DNA from 3 places in the Ideonella alba genome. Region 3 is predicted to be linked to each of the others. Evidence: predicted binding sites of a transcription regulator. Region 3 holds the regulator's gene; each other region holds the start of a gene.
What was found. Region 3 encodes sigma-54, which starts transcription at its own class of promoters, with help from an activator protein. Its sites were predicted from a motif close to TGGCANGNAANCTGCTTT; they were not measured.

Region 1 (10,367 bases), on a different contig from region 3:
CGCGCCTGCGCGGGCTGCAACTGCTGCGTCTGGCGCATGACGCCCAGCTTGACGCCGCCACGGTGGCGCGGTGGGCGCGCCAGCCGGATGTCCATGACCGCCCGTCGGCCGCGATGCGCTTGCCGGCCGGCGCCCCTGTGTGTACCGTCAGTGCCGAGGCCGACGACGAAGCGGCGCTGCGCCGCCAACTTGACGCCCGCTGCGCCGCACTGGCCTCGACCCTGGAGACCCCCGCATGAGTTCCACGACCAGCCACCGCGCCTGGCCCAGCCCCAACGACCTGGCCGTGCCCCTGGTGGCCCAACTGCTGCAGGACGCCGAGCGCCTGGGCGTGTGCTGGACCCGCGACGAGCGCGGTACCTGCATCGTGGACGCCGGCATCGACGCCCCGGGCAGCATCGCCGCGGGCCTGCTCATCGGTCGCATCTGCATGGGCGGCCTGGGCGAGGTCTCGCTGGTCACCGACGGCCGCCACGGCTGGGCCAACTGGCTGCAGGTCAGCAGCCCGCAGCCCGTGCTGGCCTGCCTGGGCAGCCAGTACGCCGGCTGGAGCCTGGCCGCCAGCAAGGAGGAGACTGGCGGCAAGAAGTTCTTTGCCCTGGGATCCGGCCCGGCACGGGCGCTGGCAGCCAAGGAGAAGCTGTTCGACGAGCTGGCCTGGCGTGATGCCGCTGGCAGCGGCGTGCTGGTGCTGGAGGTCGATCGCGCGCCGCCGCGGGTGGTGATCGACAAGGTGCTGCGCGACACCGGCCTGGCGCCCGAGGCGCTGACCATCGTGCTCACCCCCACCAGCAGCCGCGCCGGCACCACCCAGGTGGTGGCCCGGGTGCTGGAGGTGGCGCTGCACAAGGCGCATGAGCTGGGGTTTGCGCTGGACGACATCGTCGACGGCACCGCCAGTGCGCCGCTGCCGTCGCCCACCGCCGACGGTGCGCAGGCCATGGGCCGCACCAACGACGCCATCCTCTACGGTGGCCTGGTCACGCTGTCGGTCAACGGCGAGGTCGAGGCGGCGCGGTCGCTGGCCCAGCGCCTGCCCTCGGGCACCTCGCGCGACTACGGCAAGCCCTTCGCCGACATCTTCTCGGCCGCCGGCTACGACTTCTACAAGATCGATCCGGCGCTGTTCGCTCCGGCCGCGGTGGTGGTGCAGCACCTGCCCAGTGGCCGCAGCTTCGAGGCCGGTCGGCTGGACATGCCGGTGCTGCTGCAGGGCTGGCGCGAGGCGGCCTGAGCATGACGATGCGCGTGGCGATCATGACCGACGAGGTCGGCTGGCACACCCGCCAGCTGCAGGCGGCGCTGCGCGCACGCGGCGCCCAGGGCCGCTGCCTGGACCTGGCCGACTGCGGCATCGACACCAGCGCCTCGCACCACGGCCTGCGCCTGCCTGGCTTCGAGCGCGCGCTGCCCGAGGCGGTGATCGTGCGCGGCATCGCCGGCGGCAGCTTCGAGCAGGTCACGCAGCGCCTGGGCGTGCTGCACGTGCTGCGTGAGCTGGGTGTGCCGGTCTACAACGATGCCCGTGCGATCGAGCGCACCGTGGACAAGGCGATGACCACGCTGCTGCTGCACGCCGCCGGCCTGCCCACACCGCCCACCTGGACCTCGGAGAGCGAGGCCGTGACGCGCCGCATCGTCGCCCGTGAGGCCGCGGCCGGCCACGCGCTGGTGCTCAAGCCGCTGTTCGGCTCGCAGGGGCGGGGTCTGGTGCGGGTGGGCCAGGTCGAGGGGAGCTTCGAGCCACTGCCCAGCCTGGCCGGGCCGCCCTTCAACGGCCTGGCCTACCTGCAGCGCTGGGTGCCACCGCTGTCCGAGCCGGGTTTCGACTGGCGCGTGCTGGTGATCGGTGGCCAGGCCCGCGCGGCCATGCAGCGCGTCAGCGGCCACTGGATCCACAACATCAAGCAGGGCGCGCGGCCGGTGGCGGCGGCGCTGACGCCCGAGCTGGCCGATCTGGCCGAGCGCGCCTCGGCGGCGCTGGGTCTGGACTATGCCGGTGTCGACATCCTGCCCACCCGGGACGGTCTGACCGTGCTGGAGGTCAACGGCATCGCCGCCTGGCAGGGTCTGCAGCGGGTGACCGGCTTCTCCATCGCCCAAGCGCTGGTGGACGACCTGCTGGCGCGACGCTGCGCCGATCGCAGCGCCGCGCGGCGCGCATGAGTCCCCTCCCGCTCCGCCAGCGGGCGCCTGTCGCAGGCCGGGGCGGGCCATGAGCGCCCGCATCGAGGCCGCCTGGCGCCGCGCCTGCGCCTGGGACGTGGCCGCCCGCAAGCCCGGCAACGTCAGCCATGCCAGCGACGGCCACCGCATGACGGCCGCGCAGTTCCTGGACAGTGCCGACGCCGCGGCCGCCGCGCTGGCCCGTCCGGGCGGGTCGGTGGGCGAGGGCATCGAGGCGGCGGTCGACGCCACCTGGGCGCGGGTGGGCTGCAACACCAACCTGGGCATCGTGCTGCTGTGCGTGCCGCTGGCCCAGGCCTGGCGGTGCCTGCCCGCCGGTGCGGCCGATCACACCGCGCTGCGCCTGGCGCTGGGCGCAGTGCTGGCCGAGCTGACGCCGCAGGACAGCGCCGCGGCCTACCGCGCCATCCGCCGGGCCAATCCGGGCGGTCTGGGCCATGCCGACGACGAGGACGTGCACCAGGAACCCACGCTGGACCTGCGCGCCGCGATGAGCCTGGCCGCTGACCGCGACCGCATTGCCCGCCAGTACCGCGACGGCTTTGCCGAACTGTTCAGCCTGGGCCTGGACGCGCTGGGCGGGGCCGACCTGGGCGTGGGTGCGCCGCAGGGTCCGCGCGAAGACGCCGCCGCCGAGGCGGTGCAGCGCGTCTTCCTGGCCTGGCTGGCCTCGGCGCCCGATGCACATATTGTCCGCAAGCACGGTGCGGCGGTGGCACAGTGTGTCATGAACGATGCCAGTCGGTGGCTGCAGCGCCCCGCCGCCGGGCGCAGTCTGGACGCCGATCCGGGCTGGCGCGCCTGGGATGAGCAGCTGAAACAGCAGGGCATCAACCCCGGCACCAGCGCCGATCTCACCGTGGCCACGCTGTTCCTGCACGGTCTGATCGACCGCCGCGGGGCACCCTAGGGATAGCCCGGGGCGCCTGGCGCCCCGACGTGGCATGGAACGTGATTCCATGTTGACCAGCGCCGGCGGATGAGCCCCGGCGTCGTCAACACAGGAACAGCACAGGAGACTGACAATATGGCCAAGATCGATCGCATGCTGGTGGGCGAATCGCTCGTGGGCGATGGCAATGAGGTGGCTCACATCGACCTCATCATCGGCCCGCGTGGCAGCGCCGCTGAAACCGCGTTCGCGAACTGCCTGACCAACAACAAGGACGGTTTCACCTCGCTGCTGGCGGTGGTGGCCCCGAACCTGCTGTGCAAGCCGGCAACCGTGATGTTCAACAAGGTCACCATCAAGGGCGCCAAGCAGGCCGTCCAGATGTTCGGCCCGGCCCAGCGTGGCGTCGCCATGGCGGTGGCCGACTGCGTCGAGGATGGCACCATCCCCGCCGACGAAGCCGACAACCTGTTCATCTCGGTCGGCGTCTTCATCCACTGGCTGGCCGAAGACGACAAGAAGATCCAGGACTACAACTACGCTGCGGTCAAGGAGTCGATCAAGCGCGCCGTCGCCGGCACGCCGACCGCCGCGGAAGTGGTGGCCAAGAAGGGTGGCGCGTCGCACCCGTTCGCCGCCAACTGACCTGCTTGAGGCCGCCGCCTGTCTGGCAGGCGCGGCCTGCGTTGCGAGCACGCAAGGGGGCCTTGCGAGCGCCCGGGGGTCATCCGGGTTGCATGACCGGTCAGCACCGCTGACCGGTTCTTTTTTGCGCCCTGCGCGCTCCTTGCCGATGAAAAAGGGCCCCGCATCTGCAGGGCCCGGAGGCGTCAGGGTGAGCCGTTCAGGACTTGGCCGGCACCATGCCCGAGCCGATCCAGCGCAGCACCTGGGCACTGCGGCCACCGGCGGCGCGCGACGAGGCGGCACCGGCGCGGCGCTCGATCTGCACGCCCACCGCATCGAGGTCCTCGAACTTGTTCGGCTTCACCACCTTGACCCGCACCCACTGGGCACCGAAATCGTGGATCAGCATCTGCGCAATCTGCTCCGCCAGTGCTTCGAGCAACGTGACACCATGGTGAAGCATCAGGCCGTGCAGGCGTTCACGCACCACGCTGTAGTCGATGGTGTCGGCGATGCGGTCGCTGTCGCAGGCGTCGGCGTGCGGCACGCCGGCGTGCAGGTCAATCACCAGCGGCTGCGGGCGATGCAGTTCGCTGTCGTGGATGCCGATCACGGTCTGCACGCGCAGGCCTTCGATGAAGATCAGGTCCAGGGCCTGGGGTTCGGCGGTGCCGTGGGCTTGGGGCAGGGCGGCAAGCATGTCGGGGGATGTCTCCGGTCGGGTTCCTGGTTCCAGGGTTCGGCGGTGTCGAGGCAAGTTCCAAGCCACCGGCGGCACCGGCGTTTATCGGCTGGCCGGGCCTTGATTTCAGTCCATCAACATCGGGGGTTTCACCGGCGTGGTCGTTACTGCGGTAGCGCCACAATCCGGAATGGCGCCCAAACTGTCGGGAGCCCGTCCTCGTGAAACAGGGAGATTTTCCCATGAGCCTCGTCCTGCCTCGTTCCGACGGCCACGCCGACCATGTGTTCGATGTGGTGCGCAGCGGCCAGCACGACGACCCGAACGACATCGTCGCGCGCTCTTGGAGCCGCTGCCTCAACGAATACCGCCTGCACCCCGACCGGCCGCGCGAGCTGCCGGTGCTGCCGGCCAAGACGCTGGAAGAGCGCCTGTCGCGCATGGCCGACGTCATCGACTGCGCGCGCTACGAGATGACCTCGCTGTACCAGCAGCTCTCCGACGGCGAGACCGCGGTGGTGCTGACCGACACCGAGGGCGTGATCCTGCACATGGTGACCTCGGCCGATTTCGCCTCGCAGGTGGAGCCGATGGGCCTGCGCGTGGGCGCCATCTGGAGCGAGAACACCGCCGGCACCAACGGCATGGGCACCTGCCTGGCCTCGGGCGCACCGGTGTCGGTGCGCCGCGAAGACCACTTCTTCACCGCCTTCACCGGCCTGACCTGCTCGGCCGTGCCGGTCTATGACCCGGCGGGCGAACTGTGCGCGGTGCTGGACGTCTCCAGCCGCAGCTCGATGATGCAGCAGCACCTGCTGGTGCTGCTGGGCATGACCGCGCGGATGATCGAGAACCGGCTGATCGACCGGCGCTTTCGCAGCGCCCACCCGGTGCACTTCCACAGCCGGCCCGAATTCGTCTACACCCTGCACGAAGGCCGCCTGGCGGTGTCCGAGGACGGCCGCATCCTGGCCGCCAACCGCAGCGCGCTGTTCCAGCTGGGCATGACCTCGGTGGCCGAGATCCGCGCGCGCCGCGTGGAGGACCTGTTCCAGTCCAGCCTGGACGACATGGTGCAGCGCAGCGTGTCCTCGTCCTTCCACCCGATCGTCACCTACCGCGCCAATGCGGCGCACCGCTTCTTCGCGGTGGCCCGCCGCCCGGCCGAGGACGCCCGTGCCGGCGGGGCGATGACGGTGATGCCCGCACCCACGCCCGGTGCACGACCGGCCGCCGCGGCCCGTGCCGCGCTGCCTCGCCCGGGCAGCGGCGGGGTGTCCACCTTTGCTGATCCGCGCCTGGCCCAGCAGCTGGGCACGGCGCGCCGCGTGATCGGCCGCCAGACGCCCATCCTGCTGTGCGGCGAGACCGGCTCCGGCAAGGAGGTCTTCGCCCGCGCCGTGCACGAGGCCAGCCCGCACAGCGGCGGCGCCTTCGTGGCCATCAATTGCGCCAGCCTGCCCGAGAGCCTGATCGAGGCCGAGCTGTTCGGCTACCGCGCCGGCGCCTTCACCGGCGCGCAGCGCACCGGCCGGCGCGGCAAGATCCTGCAGGCCGACGGGGGCACGCTGTTCCTGGACGAGATCGGCGACATGCCGCTGGACCTGCAGGCGCGGCTGCTGCGGGTGCTGGAGGAGCGCCAGGTCACGCCGCTGGGCACCGAGGAGGTCCACGACGTCAATTTCCAGCTGATCAGCGCCAGCCACCGCAACCTGCTGGCCCTGGTCGATGAAGGCCTGTTCCGCGAGGACCTGTACTACCGCCTGGCCGGCGTCGAGCTGGACCTGCCGCCGCTGCGCGAGCGCAGCGACAAGCGCGAGCTGATCCGCAACCTGCTGCAGACCGAGGGCGGCACCGAATGCAGCCTCAGCCCCGAGGCCGAGCGTCTGCTGCTGAACCATCCCTGGCCCGGCAACGTGCGCCAGCTGCGCCATGTGCTGCGCTCGGCGGTGGCGCTGGCCGACGCCCAGCAGATCGGCGTCGAGCACCTGCCCAGCCTGCGCTCCCAGCGCGGTGCGCCGCCCGCGGACACCGTGGCGCAACCCGCGGTGCCGGTCGTGCCCGCCGAAGAGCCGGCCGACGAGCTGCCCCGCCTCAACCCGATCCAGGCCAACGAACGCCAGGTGCTGCTGCAGCTGCTGGAGCATCATCGCTGGAACGTCAGCAACGTCGCCAAGGCGCTTGATGTCAGCCGCAACACCCTCTACCGCAAGCTCCACAAGCTCCACATCCGGATCTCCCATCCCGGCTGAGGGCCGCGAGCGCATCGACGCCGTCGACGAGGCGGCCGGCCTGGAGGACGCGCCCAGGCGCTCGCGCTTTGCCTGGTGCGTGACCGGCTCGGGCCATTTCCTGGAAGAGTCGATGGCGCTGGCCGCGCGGCTGCCGCAGTGCGACCTGTTCCTGTCGGCCGCGGCCGAAGAGGTACTGCCCATCTACGGCTACCACCTGGACGCGCTGCGCCAGCGCCACAAGCTGTTCCGCGACAAGACCGCCAGCGCGGTGCCGGTGGGCGCGCTCTACACCGACGTCTACCACACGGTGATCGTCGCCCCGGCCACCAGCAACACCGTGGCCAAGTGCGCCTACGGCTTCAGCGACACGCTGCCCACCAACATGTTCGCCCAGGCCGGCAAGCTGGGCATTCCCGGCATCGTGTTTGCTTGCGATACCGAGCCGGTGGTGGTCACCAAGGCGCCCCATGATTGGGTCACGCTGCGGCCGCGGCGCGTCGAGCTGGAGAATGTCGAGCGCCTGCGCGGCATCGACCATGCGCAGGTGGTCTGCTCGCCCGATGAACTGGAACAGGCCCTGACCCGGCGACTGGCTGAACTGCACCTCGCGTGGAACACATCGTCTTCCTGACCGGCCACCTGGCCGAGGCCTCGCTGCAGCGGGTGCTGCAGTCCTTGAACAGCACCGCGGGCGAGGCGCCCTTCACCTGGGAAACGCGTGACGTGGGCGTGCAGGTGGCGGCGCTGATGACCGCCGACATGATCCGCCGCCGTGTGCCCGCGCCGCTGCCCGGCGCCGACCGCATCCTGGTGCCAGGCCGCTGCCGCGGCGATGTCGAGGGCTTGTCGGCCCACTTCGGCGTGCCGGTGCAGCGCGGCCCCGATGAGTTGAAGGACCTGCCGCAGCACTTCAAGCGAGCGGCCCAGGCGGTGGATCTGTCGAAGCACCGCACCCGCATCTTTGCCGAGATCACCGACGCGCCGCGCCTGAGCGTGGCCGAGATCGTCGAGCGCGCCCGCGCCCTGGTGGCCGACGGCGCCGATGTGATCGACCTGGGCGGCCTGCCGGCCACGCCTTTCGGGCACCTGGCCGAGTCGGTGCAGGCGCTGAAGGCCGAGGGCTGGCAGGTCAGTGTCGACAGCCAGGACACCGACGAGCTGCTCACCGGCGGCCGCGCCGGTGCCGACTACCTGCTGAGCCTGAAGGCCGACACCCTGTGGGTGGCCGACGAAGTGGCGTCCACGCCCATCCTGATCCCCCGCGAGCCGGCCGACGAGGCCAGCCTGGACGCCGCGATCGCCGGCATGCGCGCGCGCGGCCGGCCCTTTCTGGCCGACCCCATCCTCGACCCCATCCCCTACGGCTTCACTGCGTCCATCGTGCGCTACCACGCGCTGCGCCAGCGCCACCCGGAGGTGGCCATCATGATGGGCACCGGCAACCTGAGCGAGCTCACCGAGGCCGACACCAGCGGTATGCACGCGCTGCTGCTGGGCATCTGCGCCGAGCTGGACGTGGCCGCGGTGCTGACCACCCAGGTCAGTCTGCATGCCCGACGCGCGGTGCGCGAGGTGGATGCCGCGCGGCGCATCATGCACGCCGCCGCCACGCTGCCGGCGCTGCCCAAGGGCCTGAGCCCGCTGCTGGCCACGGTGCACGAGCGTCACCCCTGGCCCGACACCCCCGAAGAAATCGCCGCCACGGCGGCCCAGGTGCGCGACCCGAACTTCCGCATCCAGGTCAGCCAGCGCGGCCTGCACGTCTACAACCGCGACGGCCTGCGCGAGTCCACCGAGGCCTTCGCGCTGTGGCCGCAGCTGGGTCTGCAAGGCGATGGCGGCCATGCCTTCTACATGGGCGTGGAGCTGGCCCGCGCCGAGATCGCCTTCCAGTTGGGCAAGCGCTATGTGCAGGACCGGCCGCTGGACTGGGGCGTGGCCTGGCAGCCCACGATCGACAATGAGCAATGCGCCCCTGGCCCGACCCGGGTGAAGCGCGACACCGATGCCTGAACTGATCTACGAGTGCGTCGTCAGCACCACCGACGCCACCGGCCGCCCGCACCTCGCGCCCATGGGCGTGCGCTACCGCGCCGATGACCGCGTGCTGCTGATGCCCTTCAAGCCCTCCACCACGCTGGACAACATCCTCGCCACCGGCGTGGCCGGCCTGAACGTGCTGACCGACACGCGCGTCTTTGCCGGCTGCGTCACCGGCCGGCGCGAATGGCCGCTGCTGCCGATGCAGCGCCTTGGCGGCCTGCGCCTGCGCGCGGCGCTGCGCCACCAGGAGCTGCAGCTCGAGTCGGTCAGCGACGACCCGCAGCGCCCCGTGCTGACTCTGCACGCGGTCCACAGCGTGGACCACGCGCCCTTCCTGGGCCTGAACCGCGCGCAGGCGGCGGTGCTGGAAGGCGCGGTGCTGGTCAGCCGCCTGCACCTGCTGCCGGCCGACAAGATCGACACCGAGATGGCCTACCTGCAGATCGCGATCGACAAGACCGCTGCGCCGGCCGAGCTGGAGGCCTGGGGCTGGTTGCGTGAGGCGATTGCCGCGCACCGCGCCGGGAGCCTGGCATGACCCGGGTGCTGGTCAGCGTGCGCGATGCCGTCGAGGCGCAGGTGGCCGCTGCCGCCGGCGTGCCCTTCATCGACCTGAAGGAGCCCTCGCGCGGTGCGCTGGGCGGGCTGGACCCGGCGGTGATCGCGCCCATCGTGGCCCAGCTGCGCACCAGCGCGCCACAGGCGGTGGTCAGCGCCACGATCGGCGACTGGCCGGCCGAGGCGGCTGACGAGGTGGCAGCCCGTTGCCGCGCCGTGGCCGCCACCGGCGTGGACCACGTCAAGGCCGGCGTGGTGCCGGGTGGGGCGGCGCTGGCGCTGCTGCGCCAGCTCGATGCGCTGCGCCGCACCGAGGGCCTGCCGATCGTGCCGGTGCTGGTGGCCGACGATGGCGTGCCCTGGGCGCTGGTGGACGCGGCGCTGGCCGCCGGCTTCGAGCTGCTGATGCTGGACACCGTGGACAAGCGCGGCGGCAGCCTGCTGCAGCGCTGCGCGCTGGCCGATCTGCAGCGCTTTGTCGCTGCCAGCCGGGCGGTGCGCGCGCGTCCTGGCCTGGCCGGCGCACTGCGCGCCGAGGACTGGCCGCAGCTGGCGGCACTGGCGCCGGATTTCGCCGGTTTCCGCTCGGCGGTGTGCGCCGGCGACCGCGCCGGCACGCTCAGCGCCGAGCGCCTGTTGGCACTGCTTCGGATGTCCGCTGGGGCCGCTCAGGCCTGACCCAGCAGCAACCCGCGCGCCTCGGGCCACTGGCCCACGTTGAGCACATCGATCGGGAAGGCCACCGGCCCGAGCCGGTCCATGAAGCCCTCGTCGATCACCTCGCGGCGGTGCAGGCTGTCCAGGTCCTCACCGTCGATGTCGCAGCTCTTGACCAGCAGCAGGCGCTCGGCATTCAGGCGCAGCGCCAGGTCCAGCGCGATGCTGTCGCCGGTCACGGCCCAGTTGGTGTTCGCGTCAGGCACCTGGCGCACCAGCTCCAGCGGCGACCACACCACGGTGCGCGCCTGACGCAGCGTGCGCACGATGTCGGCCTCGCGCTCCACCAGTTGCAGCGCGGGCTGCAGGCCGCACATCAACCAGGCGTTCTGGGCCATCGCCAGCACCGCCATGTTGTGCGCCGGCAGGTCGTCGAACTGCCAATGCGCCTGCAGCCGGCGCACTTCCTCGGCCAGGCCACCGCCCC
Region 2 (10,367 bases), on a different contig from region 3:
CTTCAGGCTGTCAACGCGAAAGCGCGCGTGGTCGGCACGCAGGCCGGCGATGGCCTTGAGCCAGGGCGTGGCCTGCCAGGCGGCCTGGGCGTAGAGCGCGGCCTGGGTCTGCACCACATCGTCCTCGCGGGTGGTGGCCAGGATGCGGCGCGCCTGGGTGTCGAACAGGCCCACGCGGATGCGGTCGTGGCGCAGCTGGGCGCCCAGCTCGATGCGCAACGTGTCGCTCAGCTGCCAGGCCCGCGCGGCCCGCAGGCCGTAGACGCTGCGCGCATCCTGCTGCGAGAACTGGTCGCCGGTGGCCGGGCGCTCCAGCGCGTAGGTGAAGTTGGAGAACAGCTTCAGACGGTAGCGCATCGCGTAGGCCGAGACGCGGGTCTCGCCGGCGTCGTCGGTACGGTGCCATTCGCCCGACAGGCTGGCGCGCGAGGTGCTGCCGCCGTCGCTGGGGTCCAGCGAGTCGTAGGCGCCAAACGGCCGGCCCTGGTAGGTGCCGGCGTCGATCAGGCGCTGCGGCACCTGGTCGGTGCTGGTCCAGCGCGCGTCATACGCCATGGCGCTGGCCGACCAGCCCTGGGCCCGCGAGCCCTGGCTGAGGCTGAGCACGCCGTTGCGGCGCCGCAGGTTCTCAGGCACGGTCCAGGGGCCGTCGTTGACCATCCCTTCGACAACACCGAGCAGCGTGGTGTCGGGGGCCAGTTCGGTCGAGCCGCCGCCCACCGCGCTGCGGTAGCCGTGCTCGCCCAGTGTGAGCTGCACGAAGGGCGCGTCCAGCCGCATGCGGTAGGCGATGTCGGCGGCACCCGCCGACGCGAAATCACCATGCGTGGCGAAGTACGGCCCCTTGCGATAGGTGATGCGGTCGACCAGCTCGGGGATCAGGAAGTTCAGGTCCGAATAGCCCTGGCCATGGCCGTGGGTGGGCATGTTGACTGGCATGCCCGACACGGTGGTGGCGAAGTCGGTGCCATGGTCCAGGTTGAAGCCGCGCAGGAAGTACTGGTTGGCCTTGCCGTCGCCCGAGTGCTGGGTGACGATGACGCCGGGCACGAACTCCAGCACCTCACCCGGGCGCTGCGCCGGCCGGCTTTTCAGCAGCTCGGCGCGGATCACGCCCTCGGAGGCGGCGTCGCTACTGCCCACGGCGTTGTCGTAATGGCGGCCGCTGACCTCGACGGTCTGTGGGGCGTCTTCGGCGTGGCTCAGGCTGGCGCAAGCGGCCACAGCCGCCCCCGCCAGCGCCTTCAGGCGCAGCGTGTGCATGGGTATCTCCTCGTCAGGGGGTGGTCATGGGCCGTGCGCGTCGCGCCAGCCAGAGCGCCAGGCCGTAGCCCAGCGCGATCACCATCAGCACCGTGGTGCCGAAGGCGAGTTCATGGCCCTCGGTCCAGGCCTCGAAGGCCGGCGAGGTCCAGCGGGCCACGCCCAGCGCAGCCACCAGCAGGCTCACGCCTGCCACCGCCGCGCCCATCACCCGCGAGGCGACCACCGCGATCTGGTCGGCCCGGGCGATCAGCCGGGCGATCCACCAGCCGTTCAGGCCGTCGGTGACCAGCATGCCGGTGACGAACAGGCCGCCCAGCACCAGCGCGCGACCCACGCCGCCGAACTGCGTGGCGGTGGCGGCAAACAGCGCCGACTGGCTGAGGGTGTCAAAGGACAGCGCGAACAGCGCGCCCACGCCGGCCACGCCCAGCGGGCTGCGCGCCTGTGCCAGCCGGCCCAGCCAGCGGCCCTTCAGGCCCACCGGCGCCACCAGCTCGCCCGGCGCCGCCGCCAGCACCGCTCGCAGATTGACCACGCCCAGGCCCAGCAGAAAGGCAATCGACACGCCAGTGCCAAAGCCATCCATCCACTCGGGCGGCACCCACTGGGCGCTGGCCGAGCCCACCAGCGCGGCGATCAGCAACACCACGGCGCCATGGCCCAGCGAAAACAGCGCGCCACACCAGCGCGCGAACGCACCGCCGCGACGCCGGGTCAGGCGCGTCAGGCCGTCGATGGTGGCCAGGTGGTCTGCGTCAAAGCCGTGGCGCATCCCGAGCAGGAAGACCAGGGCGCAGAGGGCGGTCCAGTCAGTGGGCAGGTCGTGCATGGCGTCAGCGTATGAAGAATTTCAGCATCTTCATACAAGTTGCGTGCCAAGCGATTACGCCCTCATCGCTGCCTTGGATGCAGCCGCCGACCCTGGGGAGAACCCTCGGTCAGTGTGTTGCCGATCTGGACGCCAGCCCGGTCAGGGCTCGATCAGCGGTGGACGTGCCCGCTGGCCGGCACCAGGTGGGCGTGGCCGTGGCCGTGCTGCTCGACCATCGGCACCAGGTGCAGCTGGCCGTGGCTGACGCCGGGCTGGGCGATCACCGCATCGGCAAAGGCCTGCACCGCACGCGCCGCGCCGCGCAGGATCACCACCTCCACACAGTGTTCGTGGTCCAGGTGGGCGTGGGTGGTGGACACGGTCAGCTCGTGGTGGTCGTGCTGCAGATCGGTCAGGCGCGCTGCCAACTGTCGCTGGTGGTGGTTGTAGACGTAGCTGAGCGTGGCGATGCAGGGACCGTCCGGGTGCGCCGCCTGGTGCGTGCGACCCAGCTCGGTGCGCAGCAGGTCACGGAACGCCTCGCTGCGGTTGGCGTAACCGCGCTCGCGGATCACCGCCTCGAAGGCCTCGGCCAGCTCGTCGTCGACCGAGATCGTCAGGCGCTGCATGTTCAGCCGATGCGGTCCAGCGCCGCCGCCAGCGAGGCCACGCTGCGCTCCACATTCGCCAGCTTGTCCAGGCCGAACAGGCCCAGGCGGAAGGTCTTGAAATCGGCGCCTTCGTCGCACTGCAGCGGCACGCCGGCCGCCGTCTGCAGGCCCTGGGCGATGAACTTGCTTCCGTTCTGGATGCCGGGGTCCTCGGTGTAGCTGACGACCACGCCCGGGGCCTGGTAGCCGGGGGCGGCCACCGAGCGGATGCCGCGGCCCTCCAGCATCGCGCGCACCGCGCGGCCCAGCGCCCACTGCTGTTCCTTCAGCACGCCAAAGCCGCGCTGCTCCATCTCGGCCATCGCATCGCGCAGGCGCGTCAGCGCGCCGGTGGGCATGGTCGTGTGGTACGCGTGGCCGCCGGCCAGGAAGGCCTGCATGATCTGGTGCCACTTCTTCAGGTCGGCGGCAAAGCTGGTGCTGGTGGTCTCGTCCAGGCGCTTCAGTCCACCCTGGCCCAGCATCACCAGCGCGCAGCCGGGCTCGGCGCTCCAGCCCTTTTGCGGCGCACTGACCAGCACGTCGATACCCAAGGCCGCCATGTCCACCCACACGGTGCCGCTGGCAATGCAGTCCAGCACGAAGATCCCGCCCACCGCATGCACCGCATCGGCCACGGCCTTCAGGTAGTCGTCGGGCAGGATCATGCCGCTGGCGGTTTCCACGTGCGGCGCGAAGACCACCGCCGGCTTCTGGTCGGCGATCGCGGCGCGCACCTCCTCCAGCGAGGCGGGCGCCCAGGGCTGCTGTGCGCCCGGGCCCACCGGGCGCGCCTTGAGCACGCGCTGCTCGGACGGGATGGCGCCCATGTCCAGGATCTGCGTCCAGCGGAAGCTGAACCAGCCATTGCGCAGCACCAGCACCTTCTGGCCGGTGGCGAACTGGCGCGCCACCGCTTCCATGCCGAAGCTGCCGCTGCCGGGAATGACCACCGCGGCCTCGGCACCGTAGACGGCCTTCAGGGTGCGCGAGATGTCACCCATCACGCCCTGGAACTTCTTCGACATGTGGTTCAGGGCGCGGTCGGTGTAGACCACCGAGTATTCGAGCAGGCCGTCGGGGTCGACGTCGGGCAGCAGTCCGGGCATGGGGCGTCTCCAGGGTTCTTGTGAGGGCAGGTTGAGCGGGATCAGCCGGTCAGCTTAGCACCGCCACGCCAAGCCCCTGCGCGCTACGATGGTCTCATCCCCACTGTCAGGAGATCCCATGCGCTACCTGCTCCCCGTCGACGGCAGCCCGGCCGCTCTGGCCGCGGTGCGCCACGCGATCGGCCTGAAGCTGGCCGGTCTGTCGATCACCGTGGTGCTGGCCAATGCCCAGGAGCCGCCGCATCTCTACGAGGTGGTGTTGGCGCCTGACCCGGCACTGCTGGACCGCGCCAGCGAGGGCGCCGGCCACCACGCACTGGAAGCGGCCGGCCAGATGCTGCGGGGCGCCGGCGTGCCCTACACCGAGCTGGTGGTGCACGGCGAGCCGGCCACCGTGCTGCGCGACCTCGCCGAATCCGAGGATTGCGACGGCGTGATCGTCGGCGCTGGTCAGCCCGGTCTGATCGACAGCGGCCGGCTGGGCAGCGTGGCCCAGGCGCTGCTGCACCACGCCGGCGTGCCGGTTACGGTGGTGCATGCGCCGGATGAGGAAGGCTGAGCGCCTCAGCCCACGCGCTCCCAGTCCATCGACCAGTTCAGCGCCCAGCTGCGCCCGCCATCGTGCGAGCTGCCCTGCTGCCAGCGGCAGCTACGCGGCGTGATGCGGTCCCACACGCCGCGGTAGATCACCGGTCGGCCCTGCTCCTCGTCCTGGCTGTCGAAGATCCCGGCGCCGTCCTCGAAGCTGCCAGGCTGGCCGGGGCCCGCCAGCACGCCGCTGGCCGCGCCCACCCAGACGTCATGCCACAGGGATTGCTGCACATCCAGCAGCCGCAGGCCCATGCCCGAGAAGCGCCGCGCCGGGATGCGCAATTCCTCCACCGAGGCCAGCCCTCCCAGGACGCTGAAGCAGCTGGCCTCGCCCTCGAAGCCGTCCCAGCCCAGGCCGGCGCGCAGGCGCTGATGCCGGATGCGCCAGTGGCCGTCCAGAAAGCCGAACTGCCCCGGACGGCCCGGACTGCGCTGGCGCAGCGGCGCGCGCAGCATGGCCGGCCCGGGCTCGGGTGCGTCGGTGGGGACAAAGGGCAGCGGCTCGGCGGCCGGCGCAGCCGTGGCGGCAGGCGCGGCGCTGGCCAGTGCGATCGTCGCCAGGGTCTGCAGCAGGTCTCGGCGGTCGGGATCATCGGTGCTCATCCAGGCTCCTTGGGTCGCAATGGTCGGCATGCTGCCGGCCTATTCATGACAGCTCATGTCATGATGATTCCCGATGCGTGCCAGTCGCCTGCTGTCTATCCTGATCCTGCTGCAGCTGCGCCAGCGGCTCACGGCCGAGCAGCTGGCGGCCGAGTTCGAGGTATCGCCGCGCACCATCCACCGCGACATCGAGGCCCTGTCGGCAGCCGGTGTACCGGTCTATGGCGAGCGCGGTCCGGGCGGTGGCTTCCAGCTGCACGCCGGCTGGCGCACCCAGCTGACCGGCCTGGACGCCGACGAGGCCCGCGCGCTGCCGCTGCTGACGCTGCCCGCCGCCGCCCGTGAGCTGGGCCTGGGCGATGCGGCCCGCCGCGCCGGCGCCAAGCTGCTGGCCGCGCTGCCCGGTGACTCGGCCACGCTCAGCGGGCGGCTGCAGGCCTGCTTCCATGTCGACCCACTGGGCTGGTACCACGCGCCAGACGCGGTGCCGCACCTGCCGGCGCTGGCGCAGGCGGTGCTGGATGGGCGCCGGGTGCTGATCGACTACCAGAGCTGGAAGGGCCCACGCCGCTACCAGGCCGAACCGCTGGGTCTGGTGCTCAAGGCCGGCCAGTGGTACGCCGTGGTCGCGGCCGGCGCACGCACGATGACGCTCAAGGTGACGCAGGTCCAGGCGCTGACCGTGCTGGACGAGGTGGTCGAGCGACGCCCGGACTTCGATCTGGCCCGCTGGTGGCAGGCCTCAGTCGAGCGCTTCGAGCGCGAGCTGCGGCCGCTGCGCGCCACGCTGCGGGCCTCGCCTGAAGGCTGTCGGCGACTGGCCGAACTGGGCGACTACGCGGCGCAGGCCGTGGCCCGCGCCACGCCGGCGCCGTCGCCCGCCGGTTGGCGCCGGCTGAGCCTGCCGATCGAGACTGCCGAGCAGGCCGTGCGCCTGGTGATGGGTCTGGCGCCCGAGGTCGAGCTGATCGACCCCGCGTCCCTGCGCGCTCAGCTGGCCCGCTGGTGCCGGGCGCTGGCGCGCCAACACCAGTCACCGCCGTGAACGCGGTCGGTGCTCACTGGCCCGGCGGCGGCTGCCACAGCTCGAGCTTGTTGCCTTCCGGATCGAGCACCCAGCCGAACTTGCCGTACTCGGACTCCTCGACCTTGTCGAGCACCTGGCAGCCCTCGGCCCGCAGCGCGGCCAGCAGGCCGTGCAGATCCTCGACCCGGAAGTTCACCATGAAGGGCGCGGTGCTCGGCGCGAAGTAGGCGGTGTCGTCCTTGAACGGCGTCCAGATCGTGGTGCCCGCACCAGCAGGGTTGTCGTCGGCCCAACGAAAGGCCACGCCGCCCCAGCCATCGACCGCCAGACCCAGGTGGGTGCGGTACCACGCGGCCAGGGCCTGCGGGTCGCGCGCCTTGAAGAAGATGCCGCCGATGCCAGTGACACGTCGCATAGCCAACTCCTTGCGTGTGGACAGAGGGTCTGCGTACCATCGTAGTCAAATACCCTGGGCAGCGCCAGGCGGGACCGGCAGCGCTGCTCAGCGGTCGAGGCGAGGGTCGGGGCCGCTGCTCGGGCGACGCCTGCCCATCCTCACGGGTGCCCACCACCTCTGCACGAACACCCCCTGATGCCTTCGGTCCAGCGATTCGCCTTCGGGCCCTTCGAGCTCGATGTCGCCCAGCGCGAGCTGCGCCACGACGGCCAGCCGGTCGCACTCGGTCCGCGCCTGTTCGACCTGCTGCACCTGCTGGTCGATCAGCGCCACCGCGTGGTCGCCCGCGAAGAGATCCTGGCCCGTGTGTGGGCAGGCCGGGTGACCTCGCCCGGCGTGCTGCCGCAGGCCATGCTCAAGCTGCGCGGCGCCCTGGAGCGCGGCGCGCCGACCGAGTGGTTCAAGAGCGCGCGTGGCGTGGGCTACCGCTTCGTCCATCCGGTTCAGGAGCTCGACGGGGCCGGCGCCCCGCGGGCGCCGCGCGCCGCCCCGGCCCCGCACAGCGGCAGTCTCCGGGTGGGCATGCTGCCCTGCATGAACTACACCGGCGACCCGACCTTGCAGTGGTTGTGCCTGGGCCTGCCGGCCCTGGCCGCGCAGATGCTGGAGGCCGACACCCGCCTGTCACTGATCGGCAGCGCCACGATGGCCGAATACGCCCGCGCGGCCCAAGAGCCCGCGCCCGCCCAGGACCTGGCCTTGCGCGCACTGCGTGAACTGGGTCTGGACGTGGTGGTACAGGGGCGCCTGACCCGCCAGTCCGACCTGCTGTGGCTGCACGGCGACCTGGTCTACAGCGATGGCCGGCGGGTGCCGGTGACCAGCCTGCGCGGGCCGCACTGGCACTCGCTGGCGCTGCGCTGGGCGGAGTCGGTCCAGGCGCTGCTGACCTCGGGCGCCGGCACCGCGCTGGCCGCGATCTCGCCCGACCCGTTCGTGGTGGAAGCCTTTGCCCGCGCCTGCGAGCTGTTCCTGCGCGGCGAGTACGCCAAGGCCAGGCCGCTGCTGCAGGTGGTGGTCGACCTGGAGCCGCAGCAGCCCGACGTGCAGCTGCAGCTGCTGCGCACCCAGTTCGTGATGAACGACCCGCAGGCGGTGGCCTTCGGCGAACGGCTGGTGGCCCAGCTTCAGCAGCAGTCCGCGCGGGCCGCGCTGATGGCGCCGGCCCACCTGGCGCTGGCGCTGGCCTACACGCAGCACGGAGGTGACGAGGCCGCGGCCGGTGTGCAGACGCAGCTGCGGCTGGCCCTGAAGCAGTGCGAGGGCCAGGGCGACCAGGACTGGGCCCTGATGGTGCGCCTGAACGCCGCCGTGCTGACGGGCCGCCGCGGCGACCTCGCCGACGCTGAGCAGGCGTTCGGCGAGGTCATCCGCCTGTGCCGTCGATGTGGCAACCTCAAGCGCCTGGGTCAGGCGCTGACCGGGGCGTCGATGTTCGATCTGCTCGGCGGCCAGCTGGCCCTGGCGCGACAACGGCTGGAGGAAGCGTCGGACCTCTGGCAGCAACGTGTGCCGCATGTGCGCTCGACGATCCACACCGGGCTGAGCCTGGTCGAGGTCGATGGCCTGATGGGCTGGCTGGACAGTGCGCAGGCGCACCTGGACCAGGCGATGGACGCACTGGAGAGGGAGGGCTTCCTGCCCTACCTGGGCTCGGCCCTGACCACGGCGGCCCACATGCTGCTGGACCGCATGGACCTGGGTCGTGCGCGTCGACTGCTGGCGCTCTATGGCGCACAGCCCGAGCTGCAGCATCCGCTGGTCGAGTGCGGACGGGCCGGCGTGCAAGGCCTGGTCGACCTGCTCAGCGGCGACGCCGCCGCGGCGCAGCAGGCCTGGGCGCTGGTCCATGCCCGGGCCGAGGCGCCCAACGGGCCTGGCTACGCCGTCTGGCGCGCGTGGACCGTGCCACTGCTGCGGCTGGCGGTGCGCCGTGGCCAGCACGCGTTGCGCCAGGCACTGGAAGCGGCGCTGCGCGCCCACTGCCGTCTGCCGCGTGACGTCGAGCTGGCCGGCGTGCTGGCCCATGCCGCAGCGAGCGATGCCCTGGACGCCGGCCGGCGCGACGACGCCGCAGCGTGCCTGACCGAGGTATCGCGCCAGCCTGATCGTGGCCACGAGCCCGCGCTGGCGGCGCTGGACCTGGCCTGGCTGCACCTGGAAGACGCCCGACTGGGGGCGGCCGACGTGATCATCTCAGGCCTGGGCCCGTGGGCCGACCAGCACCCCCTGGGCCGCCTGGTGCAGGCACGCCGCTGCCAGGCCAGCAGCGACCCCGCGGGCGCCGTTGAGCAGCATGCCCAAGCCCTGGCCCTGGTGGCAGGCGCCCGGCCGGCCTGGGCCAGGGCCTGGCCTGACGCGCGGCAAGCCGCGCCCCGACTGCCGCGCCTGCTCAGTGCGATGCACTTCGAACCTTAGGGCCTTCGCAACCCTTCCGGTCGTGTGAACAGCCCCTAGTCCAGCGGCGTCAGCACATCGCCGGGGGCTGGCCGGCAGCCGTCGGCGATGGGCGGGCCGTTCTCGCGCAGCACCACCCGCCGACCGTCATGGCACAGCTCGATGCGCCTGGCTTGCGGGTAGCGCTGCCGCACGAAGTCCTCGATCGAGCTGGGCAGGCTGACCTGCCAGACCCCCTGCTGCAGCGTCTCGCGCGGCTGGCCGCCGCCGCGCACCCACGGGATGAAGGGGGCCAGGCCCTGCAGTGCACCGGTCTCCACATGGGCGGGCCGGTAGCCGGCCTCGGCCAGCCAGGCCTGGGCGCCGGCCCGCCCCGGCGGCGCCCCCCAGGCGCGTGCCATCAACTCCAGCAGCCACTGGTTGCAGTTCTGGTCGCTCAGGTCGAAAGGGTAGCTGGCGGCGTTGTAGCGCGGCTCCAGAACGCCCAGCGCCGAGGTCTCGTCCAGCGCCGCACGGGCCAGCGCAGAAGCCGCCTCGGGGGGCAGCAGCAGCAGCGAGACGTAGCCTTCATCGGGGTCGGCAAAGTCCAGCAGGAAGCCGGGCAGGCCCTGGTCGAAGACGCGTGAGCGCTGCTCCTCGCACGCGAAGTACAGCTGGCGCACAGCCCAGGGCGCCAGCGGGTTGTCACGCAGGGCCACACCCGCGTGTGAATAGCGCTGGCCGAGCCAGTGCAGGTTGGTGCCCGAGCGCGACACCAGCACCGCCGGTGCGGTCGACTGCCGCAGGCGCTCACGCAACACCGCGCCGAAGCGCAGCAGCCGATCGTGCTGGGTGGCGTTGGGCTGCAGCGGCTGGCTGCACCAGACGGACCAACGGGCCTGGACCGCCGATGCGCACAGCAGCGCGAGCGCCCCAGCCGCCAGCGCGCGGCGCCAGGCCATGCGGCGGGTCGATCTCAGATGGCGCGGGTCTGCAGTTCGGCGTGCCAGTCGTCGGCCACCACCAGGAAGAAGGCGGCCTGGGTGGCTGCACTGCGCAGTTCGGTGCCGTACGGCCGGTCGGTCGCGCTGACCACGCCGCCCACCGCCAGTTGGCCCGCCTGCGCCGCCGCGGGCGGCAGCAGCAGCGCGAAGTCCTGCGCCCCAGCGCCATCGATCGCCTGCAGGCTCACCCGCAACCGGCCGGTGGCGTCCCCCGCTTCGGCGATCTGCACGATGCGGTAGTCACCCTGCGCCACCTGCGCAGGCCGGCTGGACGAGTTGCTCGACCCCTGGACCGAGTCGGAGCTGCTGCCCAGCGAAGCCGAGCCGGCCGACGACGCCGAGGAGGCAAAGCTCTCCGCCCAGACGGAGGCGTGGGCCGACAGCCCCAACAGGACAGCGGCGAGAGACAGTCGAACAGCATGCATGGCAGGCTCCTGGCAGATCAGTCGTGGCGAGCCGCAAGCATACCTGCC
Region 3 (10,367 bases):
CTTCCCCGCCCGCTTCACGCCGCCCGCGCAGGTGGTGACGCTGGCCGAGAACTACCGCAGCACCCAGCCGCTGCTGGACGCCAGCAACGCGGTGATCGCGCTCGCCCCCGAGCGTTTCGCCAAGACGCTCTTCAGCACCCGCGCCAGCAGCGAAAAGCCACTGCTGGTGGCGGTGGACGACGAAGCCGCGCAGGCCCGCTGGGTGGCCGACGAGGTGCTGCGCCTGCGCGAAGGCGGCCTGAAGCTCAAGAGCCAGGCGGTGCTGTTTCGCACCGGCAGCCACAGCGCCGCCCTCGAGCTGGAGCTGGCGCGCCGGCGCATCCCCTTCGTCAAGTTCGGCGGCCTGAAGTTTCTGGAGGCGGCCCACGTCAAGGACCTGCTGGCGCTGCTGCGCTGGATCGACAACCCGCGCAGCCGGCTGGCGGGCTTTCGGCTGCTGACGCTGCTGCCCGGCATCGGCCCGGGCCGCGCCGCGGCGCTGCTGGACGCGATGGACGCTTCACCCGAACCCTGGGCCGCCCTGGCCGCCGCGCGCGTGCCCAGCGCCGCGCGTGCCGACCTGGCCGCCTTCGCCACGCTGTGCCAGACCCTGCGCAGCGGCCAGCGCGGCTGGCCCGACGAACTGGCGCTGGCGATCGACTGGTACCTGCCGCAGCTCGAGCGCCTGCACGAGGAAGACGCCGCGGTGCGCGCGCTGGACCTGCAGCAACTGCTGCAGCTGGCCGCCGGCCACGCCAGCCGCGAGCGCTTCGTGACGGAGCTGACACTGGACCCACCCGAAGCCACCAGCGACGAAAGCGGCCCGCCGCTGAAGGACGAGGACTACCTGATCCTCTCCACGCTGCACTCGGCCAAGGGCCAGGAGTGGCAGGCGGTGTACCTGCTGAATATGGTCGACGGCTGCCTGCCGTCCGACCTGTCCACCGGCAGCGCCCAGCAGCTGGAGGAAGAGCGCCGCCTGCTCTACGTGGGCATGACCCGCGCCAAGCGCCACCTGCAGCTGATCGTGCCGCAGCGCTTCTATGTCACCCAGCAGCGGGCGATGGGCGAGCGCCACCTGTACGGCGGCCGCACGCGCTTCATCCCGGAGGCGCTGCTGCCGCTGTTCGAGGCCGATTCACCAGCGCGCCGCGCCCGTGCGGCCGAGGCAGCGGCAGAGGCCGCCAAGGGCCCGCCCACCAGGCCGCCGCTGGACCTGCGGGCGCGGCTGCGATCGGCCTGGTGAGGCCACCCCGGGGTCAGCGCCAGGCGATGTGGGTGCTCAGGGTCCCATCGGTCTGGCGGTTGATCACCAGCACCCGGTTGCCCATGGGCATCAGATACGCTGGCCCGGCGCCCAGCGACGACCAGCGGGCCAGCGTGCGCACATGCGCGGCGTCGGTCTGGCCCGCCACCAGCGGCAACTCGGCCAGCCGGTAGAAGCGGCTGTCCTGGGTGTCCCAGCTGAACAGGCGTCCGGACTGCTCAGCGCCGAGGGCCAGGGTCTGCGCGCTGGCGCCCAGGTCCACCAGGGCGCCCCGGGCTGTCCAATCCGCACCCAGCAGCGAGCTCGCACTCAGGCGGCCCGAGCCGTCGCGCGGCACGGTGAGCTGGCTGCCCAGGTCAGCCAGGCCCAGGTGATTGAACGAGGTCTGGCACAGCAGCAAGGAGGTGCTGCCCAGGGCCTGGACCTGCATACGGCCGCTGTAGGGGCCCGCGGTTCCGCAGACGCCGTTGGTGCCCGGCAGCGGACGGAGGCTGACCAGGGGCGCCAGCGTCTGATCGGTCGGCCGGGCCTGGGCCAGTTGCCAGGCGTCGCTGCTGGCCTCCACCTCGGCAAAGCTCAGCACGCCCGCCTCTGGCGCGGCGTCCAGACGCCGGGCGCGCCAGCCCAGCGGGTTGGTGCTGGTGGCCACCCGCAGCACCGGCCCCAGCGGGACCCCACGCAGATCGAACGCACGCATGAACTGGGTGTAGAGGTCTTCAAACTGACTGTTCTGACCGTCTGGGGCGATCCAGGCCAACCACAGCGTGTTGCCCACCACGGTTGCGGTGGTCAGGACCCTGTCGTAGTCCGCTTCCAGCGGACCACTGACCAGCGCCACGCTGCCGGCATCCAGCCGCGTCTGCCCGGTGGTGTCCAGCCTCAGCAGGCGGCTGCCGCGGCTGGAGGAGAGCACGGTCAGCAGGGCATCGGGCGTGGCCAGCAGCTGAACGTCGACGACGGCGTTGCCGGGCTCCAGGATGTCCTGGCTGCGGAACACCGCGGTCTTGATCACCTGTCCGCGCGCATCGAGCTGGCTGAAGGCCAGACCTTCTGACGCCCTGCGGCCCGGGATGCTGGTGGCCACCACCGCGTGGCTGTCCCAGGCTGCCGCGGCGCGGGGCTCGGGCAGGGTCTGTCCCGCCACCGGCGAGCCGCTGGCGCCAACCTGGACCTGCAGCGGCGTGTAACCCAGGCCGGTGTCGAGCGCATCCATCGTCACCAGCACCTCCTCGGCCTGGGCGCGGGGGATGGAGCCGGGCAGATCGAGCGTTCGCCGGACCAGACCCAGTCCCGGTGCGTACCACTCGGAGACCGTGGCCGAGACGACATCGCTGGTCGAGCCGTCGCTGCTGTAGCGGGCACGCAGCCGGATCTCGGTGTCCACACGCACGGCCTTGACGTCGCTGCGCTGCGGCAGATCGATCGTGTCCTCGGACTTCACCAGGGTCCAGATGGCCACATCCATCTGGTCATTCAGCTTGTCGCCATCCAGATCGGTGCCCACGTCGGTGTAGCGCTTGTCGATGGCAACATGCCGCTCGCCAAGCCGCACCGGTGAGCTCAGCAGCACCAGCTCGAAGGGGTTCTGCGGGCCGCCGTCGGTCCAGGGCATGCTGGTGTTCATCGTGACCCGGCCGTTGGCCACGACGACCGGATCGGCCGTGGCCGGCCCCTGGCCCAGGTCATTGCTGGCCTGGTCCAGCAGACGCGTGCCGCTGACGCTTTGCGTGACGGTGTTGTCGTACTCGGTGGTCGCGCCCGAGTTGATCGTGCGGCCCCGGTAGACGCTGACCGTGCCGTCGCGCAGCGGGCGCAGGACGGTGGCGTCGACATGCAGGGTCGCGCCGACCGCCGGCGCAGTGGGCAGCAGGCCACTGGTCGTGTCGCCTGGCGGCGTCACAGGATCCGAGCCACCGCCTCCACCGCCACCGCCTCCGCAGGCCACCAGGACTGCGCAGAGCACAGTCACCCCTGCCCGGCGCGCCGCGCGCCATCCTGTCCATCGCATCATGTCTCCCCCTGTTGTTTGTCAGGTCGATGTGCCGTCGATCATAAGTGAGCGCGCCATGGACCTAGACTAGGGCCATGATGCAGATCGAGTTCGTCTCCGACATCGTGTGCCCCTGGTGCGCGATCGGCCTGGCCTCGCTGGAGCAGGCGCTGGCCCAGGTAGGCCCCGAGATCGGCCCGGTATCGCTGCGCTTCCAGCCCTTCGAGCTGAACCCGCAGATGCCGCCCGAGGGCGAGGAGATCGCCGGGCACCTGTCACGCAAGTACGGCCGCAGCCGCGAGGAACTGGCCGGCGCCGCGCAGATGATCCAGCAGCGCGCCGAAGCGCTGGGCTTTCCGATGCGCACCGCCAACCGCACCCGCATCTGGAACACCTTCGACGGCCACCGCCTGCTGCACTGGGCCGGCACCGTGGGTGAGACCGAACAGAAGGCGCTGAAGCAGGCGCTGCTGCTGGCCTACCACCGCGACGGCCTGAACCCGGCCGACCCGGCGGTGCTGCGCGCCGCCGCGGCCGAGGCCGGGCTGGACGCCGCCGAGGCCGCCGCAGTGATCGACGATCCGCAGCGCTACGCCGCCGAGGTGCGCCAGGAGCAGGCGCTGTGGCAGCAGGCCGGCATCCACTCGGTGCCCGCGGTGGTGATCAACCGCCAGTACCTGGTCAGCGGCGGGCAGCCGCCCGAAGTGTTTGCGCAGGCGCTGCGGCAGGCGGCCGGGGCGGCCGCGGCCTGAAGCCGGCACAGACAGGCGGCACCTCGTGACACGATGGTTGAGCGCCGTGATGGCCTGGTCCCTGTCCGCCGCCGTGTGCGCCCAGGAACCGTCGGATCTGGCCCGTCGGGCCCTGAGCGAAGCCGTCGCAGCACGCACCGCGACCGTGGACCACATCGCCACCATTGGCGGCTACGAGTACGAGGTCTACGTCGACCGCAGCGTGGTGCCGCCGGTGGCGGTGGCCACGATCACCTCGGCGTCGATGGACCGCCTGCTGGCCACGCCGCAAAAGGGCATGGCCGAGCGCATGACGGCTCAGCACGACCGCGTCTCGCGCTATCTGGCCACACTCACGGGCAGGCCGGTGGTCAAGCGCTGAGCTTCAACCTGCCGCATCCTTGCGCATCGACCCCGCCACCAGATCAAACCGGAACATCCGGCACTCGATCGGACCGTTCCACATCGGCACGCGGCGGCTTTCCTTCAGGCGCATCAGGCTGGGGGTCTTGGCCTCGGGGGTGAGGACCCAGGCGGTCCAGCCGGTGTAGGCCTTCTTCCAGTGGGCGGCCAGGCGGGCGTAGAACTCGCCGGCGTCGGCGGCGCCTTCGAAGCGCTCGCCCATCACCTCGCCGCGCACGCCGCCGGTGCCCTGGCCGGAACCCTTGGGCGCAATACGCTCGCCATAGGGGGGGTTCATCACGATGGTGCCGGCCTCGGCGGGGGCGGGGCGCTGCAGCGCGTCGGCGGTCTTGAACTCGATGGCGTGGGCCACCCCGGCGCGCTCGGCGTTGCGGGTGGCGAAGTCGGTCATGCGAAAGCTCACGTCGCCGGCGTAGATCTTCACCGCGGGCGCGTGGACGGCGGCCTCGGCGGCGCGCTTCATCTGGCCCCAGGTGCCCAGCAGCGGCTTGAAGGGCAGCAGCTTCTCGAACGCGAAGCGGCGCTGCCCGCCGGGGGCGATGCCGCAGGCGATCTGCGCGGCCTCGATGGCGATGGTGCCGGCGCCGCAGCAGGGGTCGAGCAGCGGGCCGTCCTGTTCGCGGCCTTGCCAGCCGGCGGCGGCCAGCATGGCGGCGGCCAGCGTCTCCTTGAGCGGGGCTTCGCCCTTGGCCTCGCGCCAGCCGCGCTTGAACAGGGCTTCGCCGGACAGGTCCACGCTCAGCTGCGCATGCTCGGGGCCCAGGTGCAGCACCAGCGACAGGTCGGGGAAGCGGGTGTCGACGCTGGGGCGCTCGCCGGTGGCGTCGCGCAGCGCGTCACACACCGCGTCCTTGATCTTCAGGCCGGCGAAGTTCAGGCTGTGCAGCGGGCTGCGCCAGGCGCTGGTGTCCACGCGCAGCGTCTGCGCGGGGGTGATCCAGCGGGTCCAGTCGACCTGGCGGGCCAGGTCGTACAGATCACGCTCGTCGCGGTAGACGCCGCCGGCCACCTGCCACAGCACGCGCTGGGCCAGGCGGCTGCCCAGGTTCAGGCGCAGCGCGTCCTCAGGCGTGCCATCGACGAAGACGCCGCCGCGGCTGGCCTCCACATTCGTGCCCTCGGGCAGCAAACGCGCGCATTCATCGGCCAGCAGCGGCTCCACCCCGGCGGCGCAGGGCAGGAACATCACGCCGGGGCCGAGGGCGGCGGCCGGCGCGTCGCTGCGGGTGACGCGGCGGGGGGTGTTCACATGGCTTTGCGCAGGTTGGCCGGCGCAATCTTCAAGGCTTCACGGTACTTGGCCACGGTGCGGCGCGCCACCTGGATGCCCTGCTCTTCCAGCATGTCGGCGATCTGGCTGTCGGACAGCGGCTTCTTGATGTCCTCGGCGGCGACGAACTGCTTGATCAGCGCCCGCACCGCGGTGGAGCTGGCGTTGCCACCGGCGTCGGTGTTCAGGCTGGAGCCGAAGAAGTACTTCAGCTCGAAGGTGCCAAAGGGCGTGGCCATGTACTTGGCGGTGGTCACGCGGGAGATGGTGGATTCGTGCAGGCCCAGCTCGTCGGCGATCTCGCGCAGCACCAGCGGCTTCATCGCGATCTCGCCGTGCGTGAAGAAGGCCTTCTGGCGCTCGACGATGGCCTGGCTGACGCGCTGGATGGTGTCGAAGCGCTGCTGGATGTTGCGGATGAACCAGCGTGCTTCCTGCAGCCGCGCCGACAGGTTGCCGCCGCCGCGCTGGCCGCGGATGGCCTGGGCGTAGAGCTCGCTGACGCGCAGCTTGGGCATCACGTCGGGGTTGAGCGTGACCTTCCAGTTGCGGCCGCTCTTCACGACGATCACATCGGGCACCACGATCAGGCTCTCGGCCGGCGAGAAGGGCCGGCCGGGCTTGGGCTCGCAGGCCACGATCAGCGCCTGCGCGGCCTTGACGGTGGGCTCGTCGGCGCCGGTGGCGCTGGCCAGCTTCTTCAGGTCGCGCCGGGCGAGCAGCTCGAGGTGGCTGCGGGCGATGGCCATCGCGCAGTCGCGCGCCGGGCCCGCGGGGCGGTGGCGCAGCTGCAGGCACAGGCAGTCGCCCAGGTTGGCAGCGCCCACGCCGGCGGGCTCCATGCTCTGCAGCCAGGCCAGGCCGCAGCGCAGCTGGTCCAGCAGCTCGTCGCGGTCGTCCAGGTCACCCAGGCCCAGGCTGTCGGCCACGCGCTCGGCGATGTCCTCCAGCGTGCCATCCAGGTAGCCGTCCTCGTCGAGCGACTCGATCAGCACATGCACTGCGGCGGCGTCCTGCGGCGACAGGCGCATGCCCAGCAGCTGCTGGCGCAGGTGCTCCTGCAGCGTGGGGCCGCTGACGCTGCGCTCCTGCGGCTCGAAGTCGTCGTCGTTGCCCTGGCCGCTGCCGGTGCCGGGGGTTTCGCGGATGCCGTCGAAGTCGTCGCGCTCGGTGCCGTTTTCCCAGTCGTCGCGCTCGGTGGTGCCGAAGTCGGCGCTGTCCACCCCGGCGGACTCGTCGCCGCCTTCACCCACCGAGGCGCCGGCGCTGTCGGCCTCTTCGCGCTGGCTGGTGCTGCTGGCGCGGTCCACCGAGGTGAATTCGAAGCCGGGCCCTTCGTCCTCGGTTTCGAGGAAGGGGTTCTGGTCGAGCATCTGCTCGACCTCCTGGTGCAGCTCCAGCGTGGACAGCTGCAGCAGGCGGATCGACTGCTGCAGCTGGGGCGTCAGCGCCAGGTGCTGCGAGAGGCGGACCTGCAGGGTCGGTTTCATCGCGCTCGCCGCTCAGCCGGGATGACGGGCAGGGAATACAGCAGGGCCGTCATGGTCACATTCTGAAGTGCTCGCCAAGGTAGACCCGGCGCACGTCCGGGTTCTCGACGATGTGGGCGGGCGTGCCCTCGGCCAGCACGGTGCCGGCGCTGATGATGTAGGCGCGGTCGCAGATGCCCAGGGTCTCGCGGACGTTGTGGTCGGTGATCAGCACGCCGATGCCACGGGCCTTGAGGAACTGGATGATGCGCTGGATCTCGATCACCGCGATCGGATCGACCCCGGCGAAGGGCTCGTCCAGCAGGATGAAGCGCGGCTGCGTGGCCAGCGCGCGGGCGATCTCCACGCGGCGGCGCTCGCCGCCCGACAGCGCCGGGGCCGGCGAGTCGCGCAGGCTGGTCAGGCTCAGGTCGTTCAGCAGGCCGTCCAGGCGCGACTGGATCTCGCTGTCCGACAGCGGCTTGCCGTCGGCGCCGTACTGCAGCTCCAGCACCGCGCGGATGTTCTCGTCCACCGTCAGCTTGCGGAAGATCGAGGCCTCCTGCGGCAGGTAGGACAGGCCCATGCGCGAGCGCTGGTGGATCGGCTTGCGGTGCACCGGCTCGCCGTCGATGTGGATCTCGCCGGCATCGCAGCGCAGCAGGCCGACCACCATGTAGAAGGTGGTGGTCTTGCCGGCGCCGTTGGGGCCGAGCAGGCCGATCACCTCGCCGGCGCCCACCGACAGGTGCACGTCCTTGACCACCACCCGCGCGCCGTAGGCCTTGCGCAGGCCGGTGGCCTCCAGACGGCTGACGCTGGCAGCGGCGGCCGCCATGACCGGAGCGACCGTGGTCAACGCGGGGCCTCGGGGTTGTCGGCGCGTGGCACGAACACCAGGCGCGGGCGGCTGGACGCCGCGGTGCTGCCGGGGCTGCCGCCCTCGAAGGTGAGCGTGTCGGCCGGCTGGTCGTAGACGATCACGGCCGCGGTGGCCTCGTCGGCCGGCTGGCCGGCGCGCAGGATGCGCATGCGGGCCTCACCGACCAGGCGGATGCGGTCGGCGCCGCCGTCGTACTCGATGCGCAGCGCCTGGGCCTCGATGACCTCGTCCACCCGGTCGCGCTTCTGGCGGAAGGTGGCGGGCTGGGCGGCGCTGCCCAGCGCGGTGGCGCTGAAGCGGCCGGGCGCGTCTTCGCGCACGTCCACCTTGTCGGCCTTGATCTGCAGCGTGCCCTGGGTGATCACCACGTTACCGACGACGGTGGTGGTGCGCTTGCTCAGGTCCACCGAGGCGGCCTTCTTGCCGTCGCTCTCCACCACCAGCGGCTTGGTCCGGTCGGCCCGCTCGGCCCGGGCCGGCACGCAGGCCAGCAGCGCCAGCGCGGCGATCAGACAGAGGGGAGGGCGGCGGGACATGGCTGCGGCACGGAAATTGCAGACCATTCTACGGCCCCGGCACCCGAGCGCCAGCCCGTTGGCACGAAAAAGACAGCCCCAGCGGGGTCAGTGCGCCAGCCTGGGGCTCAGCGCGGGCGTCGCACGGCGTGCACCGGGCCCCGGCGGAGGGGTGACGCCGCGCAGCGGCCAGCCCAGGGGGTCAGGTCTTGGTCTTCCGGGCTTGCGCGACCAGGTAGTCGGCCACGGCCAGCGCCTTCTCGTGGGTGCCGGCGGTCGAGCCCGAGGTGGTCCAGCGGCCCTGGATGGCCAGCATCGGCACGCCGTCGACGCGGTAGGCCTCCATGGTCTGCTTGGCGGCGCGCACCTTGCCGGCCACCGAGAAGGACTTCATGGTGTCGAGCAGCTTGGCGCCGTCCAGACCGTTGGCGGCGCCCCAGGCGGCCACGTCCTCGTCCTTGAGCAGCATCTTGTGCTCGACGTGGATGCTGTTGAAGGCCTTGGTGTGCAGCGCTTCCAGCTGGCCCAGCGCCTCCAGCGCGTAGTACAGGCGCTGGTGGATCTCCAGGTTGGGGCGGAAGGCCACCGGCACGCGGCGGAAGGCCACGTCGGCGGGCTGCTTCTTGACCCAGGCTTCCAGCGCCGGGTCGAACTGGAAGCAGTGCGGGCAGCTGTACATGAAGAATTCCAGCACCTCCACCTTGCCGGGCACCGACACCGGCACCGGGCTGGCCAGGCGCATGTAGTGGGTGCCCTCGACCGGGCCGCCCTGGGCCTGGGCCAGGCTGGTGGTGGCCACACCGCCAACGGCCACCAGGGCCCCCGTGAATTCGCGCCGGTTCAGCATGTCGTTCGTCCTGTGTGCTGCCAAGGAAAGTGAGGTGTCAACGCCTGGTGCGACCGTGGCGATGACCGGAAGTTCAATCGGTGCCCGCCGGCGGCCTCAGTGCGGACGCTCCAGGCGCACCAGCACGGCTTCTGCGCCGCCGGCCTTCAGGCGGTCCTGCAGGGCCTCGGCCTCGGCGCGGGTGTCGTAGGGGCCCAGGCGCACGCGGTGCACGGTGCGGCCGCCCTGCTCACGCTCGGTGACCTTGGCGGTCATGCCCTGCATGGCCAGGCGGGCGCGCTGCTGTTCGGCATCGTCGGCGTTGGAATAGGCGCCGGCCTGCACGAAGTAGACGAACGGGTCCTTGGACGCCGCGTCGGTGCCCGCGGGGCTCTGGCCGGAGAGGATGGCGGCCGGGTCGCGGCCCGGCTTGGCCGGCTCGGCCGCGGGGGCGGTCGGGCTGGGCGCCGACGCGGCAGCGCGCTTGTCAGGCACCACGGCCGGCGCGGCCGGCGCCGTGGCCGGGGCGCTGGCCGCCGGGGCCGCCGCGTCGTTCACCGGCTTGCCGGCCTGCTTGCCGGCCAGCGGCGCGTTCGGGTCCCAGTTGCGGTTGCGCTCGATTTCGGCGGCGTCCTGCTCGGGCGTGCGGTGCGGCACCTTCTCGACGAAGGGCACCGGCACCTTGGCGATGTACAGCGCCACCAGCAGCGCCAGACCCAGGCCGATCAGCAGGCCGATGATGATGCCGACGAAGGTGCCGCCGCGCTGGGCGCCGGCCGGGGGGGTGCGGTTCATGCGGTCTCCGGCGCGGCGTCGCGCGACATTTGGTCAGGGGCGCCCACGCCCAGCAGCGCCAGCGCATTGCGCAGCACCTGGCGGGTGGCGGCCAGCAGGCCTAAGCGGGCGCGGGCCAGGGCCGCGTCGTCCACCAGGAAGCGCTCGGCGGCGTAGTAGCTGTGGAAGGCGGCAGCCAGGTCGCGCAGGTAGAAGGCCACGTCGTGCGGGGCCAGGTCG

Region 1: fae (formaldehyde-activating enzyme) is a predicted target of sigma-54. The motif match lies at 3,128-3,145, and genes of this name have one in related genera.
Region 2: KAK03_RS08425 (HoxN/HupN/NixA family nickel/cobalt transporter) is a predicted target of sigma-54. The motif match lies at 2,127-2,144, and genes of this name have one in related genera.

What each region holds. Positions count from the first base shown of each region.
Region 1 covers NZ_JAGQDD010000005.1:50,736-61,102, forward strand. The annotation lists gene KAK03_RS09180 (ATP-grasp domain-containing protein) at 1-239, shown strand, start outside; gene mch (methenyltetrahydromethanopterin cyclohydrolase) at 236-1,234, shown strand; gene KAK03_RS09190 (ATP-grasp domain-containing protein) at 1,243-2,166, shown strand; gene KAK03_RS09195 (triphosphoribosyl-dephospho-CoA synthase) at 2,216-3,097, shown strand; gene fae (formaldehyde-activating enzyme) at 3,215-3,724, shown strand; gene folB (dihydroneopterin aldolase) at 3,924-4,406, opposite strand; gene KAK03_RS09210 (sigma-54-dependent Fis family transcriptional regulator) at 4,631-6,640, shown strand; gene KAK03_RS09215 (flavoprotein) at 6,573-7,253, shown strand; gene KAK03_RS09220 (DUF6513 domain-containing protein) at 7,232-8,635, shown strand; gene KAK03_RS09225 (DUF447 domain-containing protein) at 8,628-9,203, shown strand; gene KAK03_RS09230 ((5-formylfuran-3-yl)methyl phosphate synthase) at 9,200-9,901, shown strand; gene KAK03_RS09235 (amino acid kinase family protein) at 9,892-10,367, opposite strand, start outside.
Region 2 covers NZ_JAGQDD010000004.1:164,541-174,907, forward strand. The annotation lists gene KAK03_RS08420 (TonB-dependent receptor) at 1-1,263, opposite strand, end outside; gene KAK03_RS08425 (HoxN/HupN/NixA family nickel/cobalt transporter) at 1,277-2,095, opposite strand; gene nikR (nickel-responsive transcriptional regulator NikR) at 2,248-2,706, opposite strand; gene KAK03_RS08435 (aminotransferase class V-fold PLP-dependent enzyme) at 2,709-3,836, opposite strand; gene KAK03_RS08440 (universal stress protein) at 3,955-4,395, shown strand; gene KAK03_RS08445 (hypothetical protein) at 4,401-5,030, opposite strand; gene KAK03_RS08450 (helix-turn-helix transcriptional regulator) at 5,104-6,075, shown strand; gene KAK03_RS08455 (VOC family protein) at 6,089-6,472, opposite strand; gene KAK03_RS08460 (winged helix-turn-helix domain-containing protein) at 6,650-8,932, shown strand; gene KAK03_RS08465 (DUF2145 domain-containing protein) at 8,968-9,852, opposite strand; gene KAK03_RS08470 (hypothetical protein) at 9,867-10,319, opposite strand.
Region 3 covers NZ_JAGQDD010000018.1:88,660-99,026, forward strand. The annotation lists gene KAK03_RS19585 (ATP-dependent helicase) at 1-1,225, shown strand, start outside; gene KAK03_RS19590 (hypothetical protein) at 1,239-3,146, opposite strand; gene KAK03_RS19595 (DsbA family oxidoreductase) at 3,332-3,988, shown strand; gene KAK03_RS19600 (hypothetical protein) at 4,038-4,349, shown strand; gene KAK03_RS19605 (THUMP domain-containing class I SAM-dependent RNA methyltransferase) at 4,353-5,576, opposite strand; gene KAK03_RS19610 (RNA polymerase factor sigma-54) at 5,636-7,150, opposite strand; gene lptB (LPS export ABC transporter ATP-binding protein) at 7,206-7,967, opposite strand; gene lptA (lipopolysaccharide transport periplasmic protein LptA) at 7,985-8,548, opposite strand; gene KAK03_RS19625 (thiol:disulfide interchange protein DsbA/DsbL) at 8,730-9,374, opposite strand; gene KAK03_RS19630 (SPOR domain-containing protein) at 9,471-10,148, opposite strand; gene argS (arginine--tRNA ligase) at 10,145-10,367, opposite strand, start outside.